DNA from 2 places in the Microbacterium pygmaeum genome. Region 1 is predicted to be linked to the other one. Evidence: predicted binding sites of a transcription regulator. Region 1 holds the regulator's gene; the other holds the start of a gene.

What was found. Region 1 encodes HspR, which represses chaperone genes until heat shock. Its sites were predicted from a motif close to AAGTTGAGTCNNNNNGACTCAACTT; they were not measured.
Region 2: a site for HspR is predicted at 1,889-1,913, ahead of BLT19_RS16495 (Hsp20/alpha crystallin family protein). Genes of this name have one in related genera too.

What each region holds. Positions count from the first base shown of each region.
Region 1 is NZ_LT629692.1:617,272-621,520, reverse strand. Features, by position in the region: gene BLT19_RS02865 (LLM class F420-dependent oxidoreductase) at 1-68, shown strand, start outside; gene BLT19_RS02860 (AI-2E family transporter) at 72-1,148, opposite strand; gene BLT19_RS02855 (potassium channel family protein) at 1,145-1,918, opposite strand; gene BLT19_RS02850 (heat shock protein transcriptional repressor HspR) at 1,944-2,411, opposite strand; gene BLT19_RS02845 (DnaJ C-terminal domain-containing protein) at 2,414-3,406, opposite strand; gene BLT19_RS02840 (nucleotide exchange factor GrpE) at 3,421-4,008, opposite strand; gene dnaK (molecular chaperone DnaK) at 4,018-4,249, opposite strand, start outside.
Region 2 is NZ_LT629692.1:3,449,201-3,453,449, forward strand. Features, by position in the region: gene BLT19_RS16485 (hypothetical protein) at 99-437, shown strand; gene BLT19_RS16495 (Hsp20/alpha crystallin family protein) at 1,429-1,863, opposite strand; gene BLT19_RS16500 (DUF1905 domain-containing protein) at 2,076-2,342, opposite strand; gene BLT19_RS16505 (SRPBCC family protein) at 2,351-2,845, opposite strand; gene BLT19_RS16510 (ArsR/SmtB family transcription factor) at 2,842-3,168, opposite strand; gene glgX (glycogen debranching protein GlgX) at 3,261-4,249, opposite strand, start outside.

The DNA of each region.
Region 1 (4,249 bases):
CGGACTACGACCTGTCCGAGATCGTTCCGCTCCTGCAGTGGCGCGACCGCGCGAACGGCACCGCCTGAGGCTCAGCCGTCGCGCGCCGACACCGTGTCACCGGACAGCCAGCGCAGCCACCGCGCGTCGGGATCGCCCTCGAGCACGAGCGCGCGCACCAGGAGCGTCAGTGGAATGGACAGGATCGCGCCCAGGGGTCCGATGATGAACGTCCAGAAGATCACCGAGAAGAAGCTCAGCGTGAGGCTCAGGCTCACGGCGTCGCTGACGAACTTGGGCTGTACGAGCACCTGCAGCGTGACGTTGACCACGCAGTAGATCGCGATGACGGCCAGCATGAGCGGCCACCCGCCGACCACCAGGGCCAGCAGGGCCGGCGGGATGAGGCCGATCACGAAGCCGATGTTGGGGATGAAGTTGGTCACGAAGGCCAGGATCGCCCACACCGCGGGCGCGGGAACGCCGAGCGCCCAGAGCGCGAGTCCGTCGATGATCGCCACGACTGCGCCGAAGCTCGCGTTGACGATGTAGTAGCGGCGGACGCCGGTGTTGAAGCTCTGGACCCGTCGGATCGACGTGCGCGCCGCCGCGCCGAAGGACGACTCGGCGCGCGCGTAGCGCGACCCGTCCGCCGCCATGAAGATCACGTAGGCGAGCACGAAGAAGAAGGCGGTGAGCACAGTCAGCACGGTGCCGCCGAGGGAAGCGGCGAAGCCGGCGATCGTGGAGGGCTGGAGGACGGATGCCGCGGCATCCGCCGCCTGGTCGTCCAGACCGACCGACCCGAGCCATGCCACCACGGCCTGCGCGGTCCCCTGCAGCTCGTCCGCATAGTCGGCGACGAGACGGACGAACTGCGTGCCGGCGAAGAACAGCAGGAGTGCAAGGAAGCCGAGGATCAGGTACGCGACGACGATCACGGTCGTCGTGGCGAGCCACCGCGGCCAGCCGCGCCGCTCGAGCGGATGCCGCACCGGATGACAGATGATCACGATCACCGCGGCGAGCGCCAGCGGGCCCACCAGCTCCCGGCCGAGTGAGAGCCCAGCCAGCGCGATCACTGCGGCGGCGAGCCCGATCAGGACGCGCAGCGTCGGCGAGAGGGCAGGTGCGGCGGACGGAACGGGAGGTGCGGGCGGCTTCTTCACGCCCCCGCCGCCTTGCGTTCGGCTTCCACGCGCTCTTCGGCCGTACGCAGGGCGGCGGTCAGTCGCTGGATGTCGGCCCGGCTCGCCGGCTGCGCGTCGTCGTGGCCGCGCGAGGCGCGTTCCACGACCCACGACGAGATCGTCGCGACGACCAGACCGACCAGGACGACGCCGCCGACCATGAGGGCGACCGCGGCGACGCGACCGGGGATCGTCACCGGGACGAAGTCGCCGTAGCCGACCGTGGTGACGGTGCAGAACGCCCACCAGACGGCGTCCCCGAACGAGTCGATGTCGGCGCCCGGCGCGTGGCGCTCGAACTGCAGTTCCAGCAGCGCGACGTACCAGATGAGCAGCAGCGCCGACCCGACGCCGTAGATGAGCAGGCGTGCCCGGATGCTGTTGCCCGCCGTCTTCGTGAAGGAGGCCAGTCGCGTGAACGCGTCGAGCAGGCGCACCGGGCGCAGGGCGGGGATGACCGCGGTGACCAGGTCGGCCTTGTGCGTGCGGAACCACAGGCCGCGCGGATGCGACAGGGCGAAGCGCACCAGATAGTCGACGATGAACATCACCCAGATGATCGCGATCGTCAGCGAGGTGACGGTGGCCCAGACGCCCCGCACGTCGCCGATCACATGGGCGGTGTAGGTGATCAGGAACACACCGGCGGCGACGGCCAGCGGCCAGTACGTCGCCTGCCGCCAGCGCTCGCTGCGCGCCGTCTCGCCTCGAGCCGGGTCGGGCTCGGGTGCGGGGTTCGGAGTGCTCACGTCTGCACTCTAGAACGCGATCCGGTCAGTCTCTTTCCGACCCGCTGTCCTTCTCGCCCGATTCCAGCTGCTGACGCGGCCGCCACACGACGATGTCGGTGGAGCGGCGCACCCGCCTGCCCGAGCGCAGCGTCACGACCGATCCGGTCGCACCCGCGGCGAAGACCCGGGCGCCCGGCCGGCTCTCGAGCTCGGTGCGCATCCGCGTCTCCAGGTCGCGGACGCGGACGTGCAGCTCTCGCAGGCGGTCCTCGAGTTCGATGATCCGCGCGATCGCGGGAAGGCTCATCCCGTCGGCAGACAGGCGCGCGACCTCCCTCAGCTGCTCGACGTGACGCGTCGAGTACCTGCGGGATCCGCCCTGCGTGCGCGCCGGCACGACGAGGCCGAGCCGGTCGTACTGCCGCAGCGTCTGCGGGTGCATCCCGGTCAGCTCGGCCGCCACCGCGATCGCGAAGATCGGGGCATCCTCATCGATCTCGTCGTCCGGCATGATCAGCCGCGCGCCTTCGACATCAGGTCGGCGCGCGGATTCTCCTTCGGCTCCAGCTCGTGGAACCGCTCGAGGGCCTCGCGGGCCTCCTCGTCCAGATGGGACGGAACAGCGACCTGGACCTCCGCGAGGAGATCACCGGTACCCTTGGACGTCTCGACGCCGCGGCCTTTCACCCGGAGCACGCGGCCCGACGGGGTGCCGGGGGCGACGCGGAGCTTGACCGGGTCGCCGCCGAGCGTCGGCACCTCGATGGTGGCGCCCAGCGCGGCCTCTGTGAAGGTGACAGGCACCGTGACGCGCAGGTTGAGTCCGTCTCGGACGAAGACCGGGTGCTTGCGCACGGCGACCTGCACGACGATGTCGCCCGACTCGCCGCCGTCCGGAGACGGTCGGCCGCGGCCTCGCAGCCGGATCTTCTGCCCGTCCGAGACGCCCGCCGGGATCTTCACCTTGAACGGATTGCCGTCCTCGCCCTGCAGGGTGATCGTCTCGCCCTTTGTCGCAGTGATGAAGTCGATCGTCGTCCGCGCGGTCACGTCGGCGCCGCGCTGCGGACCCCCGTAGCCGCGGAAGCCGCCGGTGGACTGCCCGAACCGGCCGGAGCCGAAGCCGCCCTGCTGCTGGTTGAACATGCTGAAGATGTCTTCGAAGTCCTGCGGGGTCTGCTGGCGACCACCGCGGCCCTGCCCGAAGGCGCTGAAGACGTCCTCGAAGCCGCCCGAGCTCTGACCGGGCGCCGTGAAGCGCGCGCCACCGGCGCCCATGGCGCGGATCTGGTCGTACTCCTTGCGCTGCTCGGTGTCCGAGAGCACCGAGTAGGCCTCGCTGATCTCCTTGAACTTCGCCTCGGCGGCGGTGTCACCCTGGTTGGAGTCGGGGTGGTACTTCCGAGCGAGCTTGCGGTAGGTCTTCTTCAGATCCGCGTCCGGGATGTCCTTGCTGACACCGAGGACTTTGTAGAAATCCTTGTCGAACCAGTCCTGGCTGGCCATACGTGCTCCTCTGGCTAGTCGGCCGGCACGGCGACGACGACCTTCGCGGGCCGCAGTTCGACGGATCCCAGGCGGTAGCCGACTTCGACGACCTCGAGGATCGTCGGCTCGGTGACGCCGGGTGTGGGCGCCTGGAAGATCGCCTCGTGCTGCTGCGGATCGAACACCTCGCCGGCGGATCCGTAGGAGGTGACCCCGAGCTTCTCGGCGACGGCGCGCACCTTGACGGCGATCGCCGAAAACGGCGTGCCGTCTTCGAGGTCGCCGTGCTTCTCGGCGCGGTCGAGGTCGTCGAGCACGGGAACCAGGCCCTTGGCGGCCTCGCCCTTGGCGCGCTCGATCTCGCGCTCGCGCTGGTCCTCGGTGCGGCGGCGGTAGTTGGCGTACTCCGCCTGCAGGCGCTTGAGGTCCAGCAGCAGCGTCGACTCGAGGTCGGCAAGCACGGCGTCTTCGGCCGCGGCGTCGGCGTTCTGGGGCGAACCCAGGATGTCATCGACCGTCAGCGCGTCGGCGGCCGCGCCGGAGCCGGCGGATTCCTCCGCCGGCTCCGGTGCGTCGGGCCCGTCGTAGCCGTACGGCTCGTCGTGGTCCTTCTTCGACATGTGTCTGTCCTACTTCTTGTCGTCTTCGTCGTCGACGACCTCGGCGTCGATGACGTCCTCTTCGGGGTTCGGCGCCTGTCCGTTGCCCGGGTCGGTCGCGTCGGGATCGGTCCCCGCGCCCGTCGGAGCGTCGCCGGCAGCCTGCGACGAGGCGTAGATGGCCTCGCCGAGCTTGCCCTGGCTGGCGTTGAGCGCGTCGAACGCGGTCTTGACCGCGTCGTCGTCCTCGCCGGCCAGCGCC
Region 2 (4,249 bases), 840 kb from region 1:
CTCCGTGGTCAGGATGCGAGTGTGGTAACCCACATCCTTCCCGGAGGTCTTCGCCTACCTCACCCGTTCACAACGTCACGGGGAAATACAGCTAGCGAGTGCGTCCGGTGCCGCTTGCCTCTACCATCGCGGCGAACGCTCAGCGCCGGATCGGGCACGTTCGGTCGACTACTCCGGCCGGCGGAAAGCCCTCTCCGAAGCAGCGGGAGATCGCAGAACACCAGCGCGCGCTCGCCGAGCAGCTCGTTAGGGCGGCAGAAGCGGCGACGGCTTACCGGAACACACAAGTTCACTACCGCGACCAGTACTACGCCGAACTCGAGGCTCTGGAGCCTGACGAGAGGCTGCGCGACGCTATTGAGGCAGCCCAAAAGTCGAATAGTCAGCGCGGCCTGATCGCGGCATGGCGCGATACCGCAAAGAAGCGAACCTCGTAACGATCGTCAATGTCTATCGCACGCTGACCATGCGATATCCGAGCCCTACCGACGAGGATGCGCACGAACGCGTCGCAGATGAGCCGCGTGCTCGTCGAATCGCACCAAGATCATCGACCCGCTTCACGTGCACACCATCGAGACTTCGTTCCACCAACCACACCGTTGATGAGACGTTCGCTCGAATGCCCACTTTCTGCCCACATTTTGCCCACACTTCTCGAGATTGGGCGTGACTCATCGGCATCGATGAGACCTCGAGATCCGCGGAATTCCGCGGTTTTCGCGGCTATGTGGCTCAGTCAGATCTCCTCAGCGCGGTTCGACTCCCGCCGTCGCGTCCACTCTTCGCGGGTTCTCCATTCCTGATCAAGTGCTCTTTCAGATTCAGCAACACTTCTCCGCAGGGCCGGGGCTGGGAATGCGCCCGGCCTTCAGGCAACTTCACAAAGAGGCGCACACTCAGGAGTGGGATCTTCGCGCGGACAACGGGCAGGTGATCGCGACTGGCTTCGACCGGGGCCACGTCGATGAGATCATCTGTCGCCGGATGGCAGACCGGATCATCGGTGGCATCTACGCGCATTCGGATAAGCGCATCCACCGAGGGTTCTCATGAGTGTGCGGCCTCCCGCCGTTCCCCCGAGAGCGCCCCTCCGCGCTGGAGGAGACCGCACACTGAGGAGTCGTTCGGAGGCATGTGTGGAACGGATTCCCGCGAACGGTCTTGTCCACCGTTCGGGGGACAGACGTGCGCACAGCGAAAACATAGAGTTGTGCGTGGCAGAACCCGCTGCAGCGAAAACACCGAGACCCCAGCGCCCGGTGGCGCGTAGTGGAAGAGAACCCCCGACCCTCCCCAGCGGTCGGGGGTTCTGCCGTTCAACGGAGGGGCGTCCGCTGAACAAAGGACAGCCAACCGAGGCGACCGTTCGGGGGTTCCTGGTGACGCGGGTGTGCGGACACCATCTTCCTGAGTCGCGCAGCCGCGTCAGCTGGTCAGCGTCTTCTGGGAATCAGTGCTCGCCGATGCGGCGTGTACTTCGATCTTCCGCGGCTTGGCCTTCTCGCTCACGGGGAGCACCACACTGAGGACACCGTTGTCGTAGCTGGCGGAGATGCCTGTGATGTCCACGCCTTCCCCGATACTGAACTGGCGCAGGTAGCTGCCGCCCGGGCGTTCCTGAACCAGCCACTTCCCGACGTGTCCGGTGTCTGCGGTGCGCTGCGCACGAATGGTCAGCAGTTGACCGTCGACATCGACATCAACCGTCCCCGGGTCCACGCCCGGCAGATCAGCGTTCAGGACATAGCGATCAGCGTCCCGGTAGAGATCAACCGGCATCACCCGCGGTCCGGGGCGGGCTCCGAGCAGGCCAGACGCGAGTCGGTCGAGCTCGGCGAAGGGGTCAAGAGTCACTGCCATGATGATGATTCCTTCCAGTCTCTCAGAGTTGAGTCCCCATGACTCAACTACAGAAAGATTAGCACTCACATGACTTGAGTGCTAAGTCCCTGAATCTGAGAAATCGCTGGAAACAGCCGGCGGTGGTGTGCGCACCAGACGATGCCGGAGTACGCCAGAGACAACGTCAAGCGTCGGCGCCCGGCGCCGGGCCCCGCAACCGAGCGCGCGACTCACGCGCCGATGATCGTGACCCGCACGGTGTCGCCCGCGGTCTTGCCGATCTCATTCAGAATTGCCTGCTTGACCGGAAGCATGTGCCGACCGCGATAGGGCAGCAGTGAGGTCAGCGTGATGACGCCGTCGATGTCTGCCCGGACCCTCACGGCTTTGCCGGTCCCGAGGATCTCCGGGGAGCCCTCCACGATCGCGCAGGTCCACCGGTGCGGACCCATGTCACCGACGAGGACGGTCGAGAAGGTGTGCTCGAGAGCTTCCATGTCAGCGCTCAGCGGCCCGCCAGCGCGAAGTAGGCGGAGCTGAGTTCACGCCAGCGCTGCACCCAGTCCGTCGGTTCCGTCCCGTTGACGTGCGCGTGCAGGTCTTCTGCGTGGGCCTGCCACCCAGCGCCATGATCGGCGTACTCGGCGAGGGGCAGCCCTCGCTCCTCGATGATGAGCCTCGTGCCGGCGCCGTCCGGGCTGAGCTGCGCTTCCATCACGGTTGCGGGCTCCCCGGGCCGCTGCGTGCGCACACGGAGGAGACGTGGCGCCGCGCAGACTTCGACCACCCCGGTGCCGGTCCACCCGCTGGTGAAGGTGGCACGGAACTCGCCGCCGACACGCAGGTCACCGTCGACCTCCGCGATCCAGTGCGCAAGTCGTTCAGGATCCGTGATCGCATCCCACAGATCGTCGATACCGGTCGCGTACACGTCTTCGACGCGGACCACTCCCAGACCGTTCTCCTCACGCAGCTGACCGAGCAGCACTTGTGCACTCATCTCTTCGACCTTTCGTTCTTCTTGCCCCTGCTGATTTCTGTGTGCAGGGCGTCGATCCGCTGCATCCACACCTCTCGATACGGCGCCAGCCAGTCATCCAGCTCGACGAGGGGATCGGTACGCAGCGAATAGATCCGCCGTTGACCGTCCGCAAGGACGTCGACGAGTCCTGCCTCCCGAAGGATCCGAAGGTGCCGAGACACACCCGGCCGCGCTATGGGCACGAGTTCGGCCAGTTCGTTCACCGTTGCTGGCCGACGACTGAGCGCGTCCAGGAACGTGCGGCGGTGAGGATCGCCGATCGCGACGAGGAGTTCATCCATGCTTGAAGGGTACCGCAAAGTGTACGTACACGTCAAGGTACATACACTCCCAGCGGAGGTCGTGGGGCGTCCGCCCACGCCTCAAGGAGACTTCACACCTGGGATTCGTCGTGCGATCCCAGCGCGGTCGCATGACGCGACCGGAGCAATGTGAACGATGCCTCCATCACGGTGAGCGTCGAGACTTCTCCGGAAACCGTCTGCGCCTCATCGCTGGACAGGGCGAGCTCCCACTCCTGACCGGGAGCGGAGGGAACGCTGAACTCCACGCCGTTCTCGGCGGCGTTGATCAGGAGCGCGAAGGAGTCCGCCCCCGGATGCTGCAGGAGGAACGCGATCGACCGGGCGTCGGGGTTGTCCCAATCCTCGGCAGCGAACTCCTCTCCATCTGATCGAACGACGCTGACGGTGTCCTGCGCGTCCTCGGCGTCCGCGGCCTGACGGAACCAGGTCGGCCGGAGCGCCAGGTTGTCTCGGCGCAGCGCGAGCAGCGCCTTCGTGAAGTCGCGCAGGCTCTGATCGGCGTGCTTCCAGTCGAACCATGAGATCTCGTTGTCCTGGCAGTAGGCGTTGTTGTTACCGCCCTGCGTACGACCCATCTCATCCCCACCCAGGATCATCGGCACACCGGCTGACAGCAGCAGGGTTGCGAGGAGGTTACGGCGTTTGCGGTCCCGTCGTGCGTTGACCGCTTCGTCCTCGGTGGGGCCCTCCGCTCCCCCGTTCGAGGACTTGTTGTCGCTCTCCCCGTCGTTGTTGTCTTCTCCGTTGGCGGCGTTGTGCTTGTCGTTGTACGAGGTCAGGTCGGCCAGCGTGAACCCGTCGTGCGCCGTGATGAAGTTCACGCTCGAGAGCGGGGAGCGGCGATCCGCCTCGTAGACGTCCGGGGAGCCCAGAATGCGCTGCGAGACCGTGCCGAGCACGGCATCCTTCCCGTTCCAGAAGTCACGGACATCGTCACGGAACTTCCCGTTCCATTCGGACCAGTCGGCGGGGAAACCGCCCACCTGGTAGCCGGCCGTGTCCCACGGCTCGGCGATCATCTTGACGGGGGCGAGCACGGGGTCCTGCTGGATCAGGG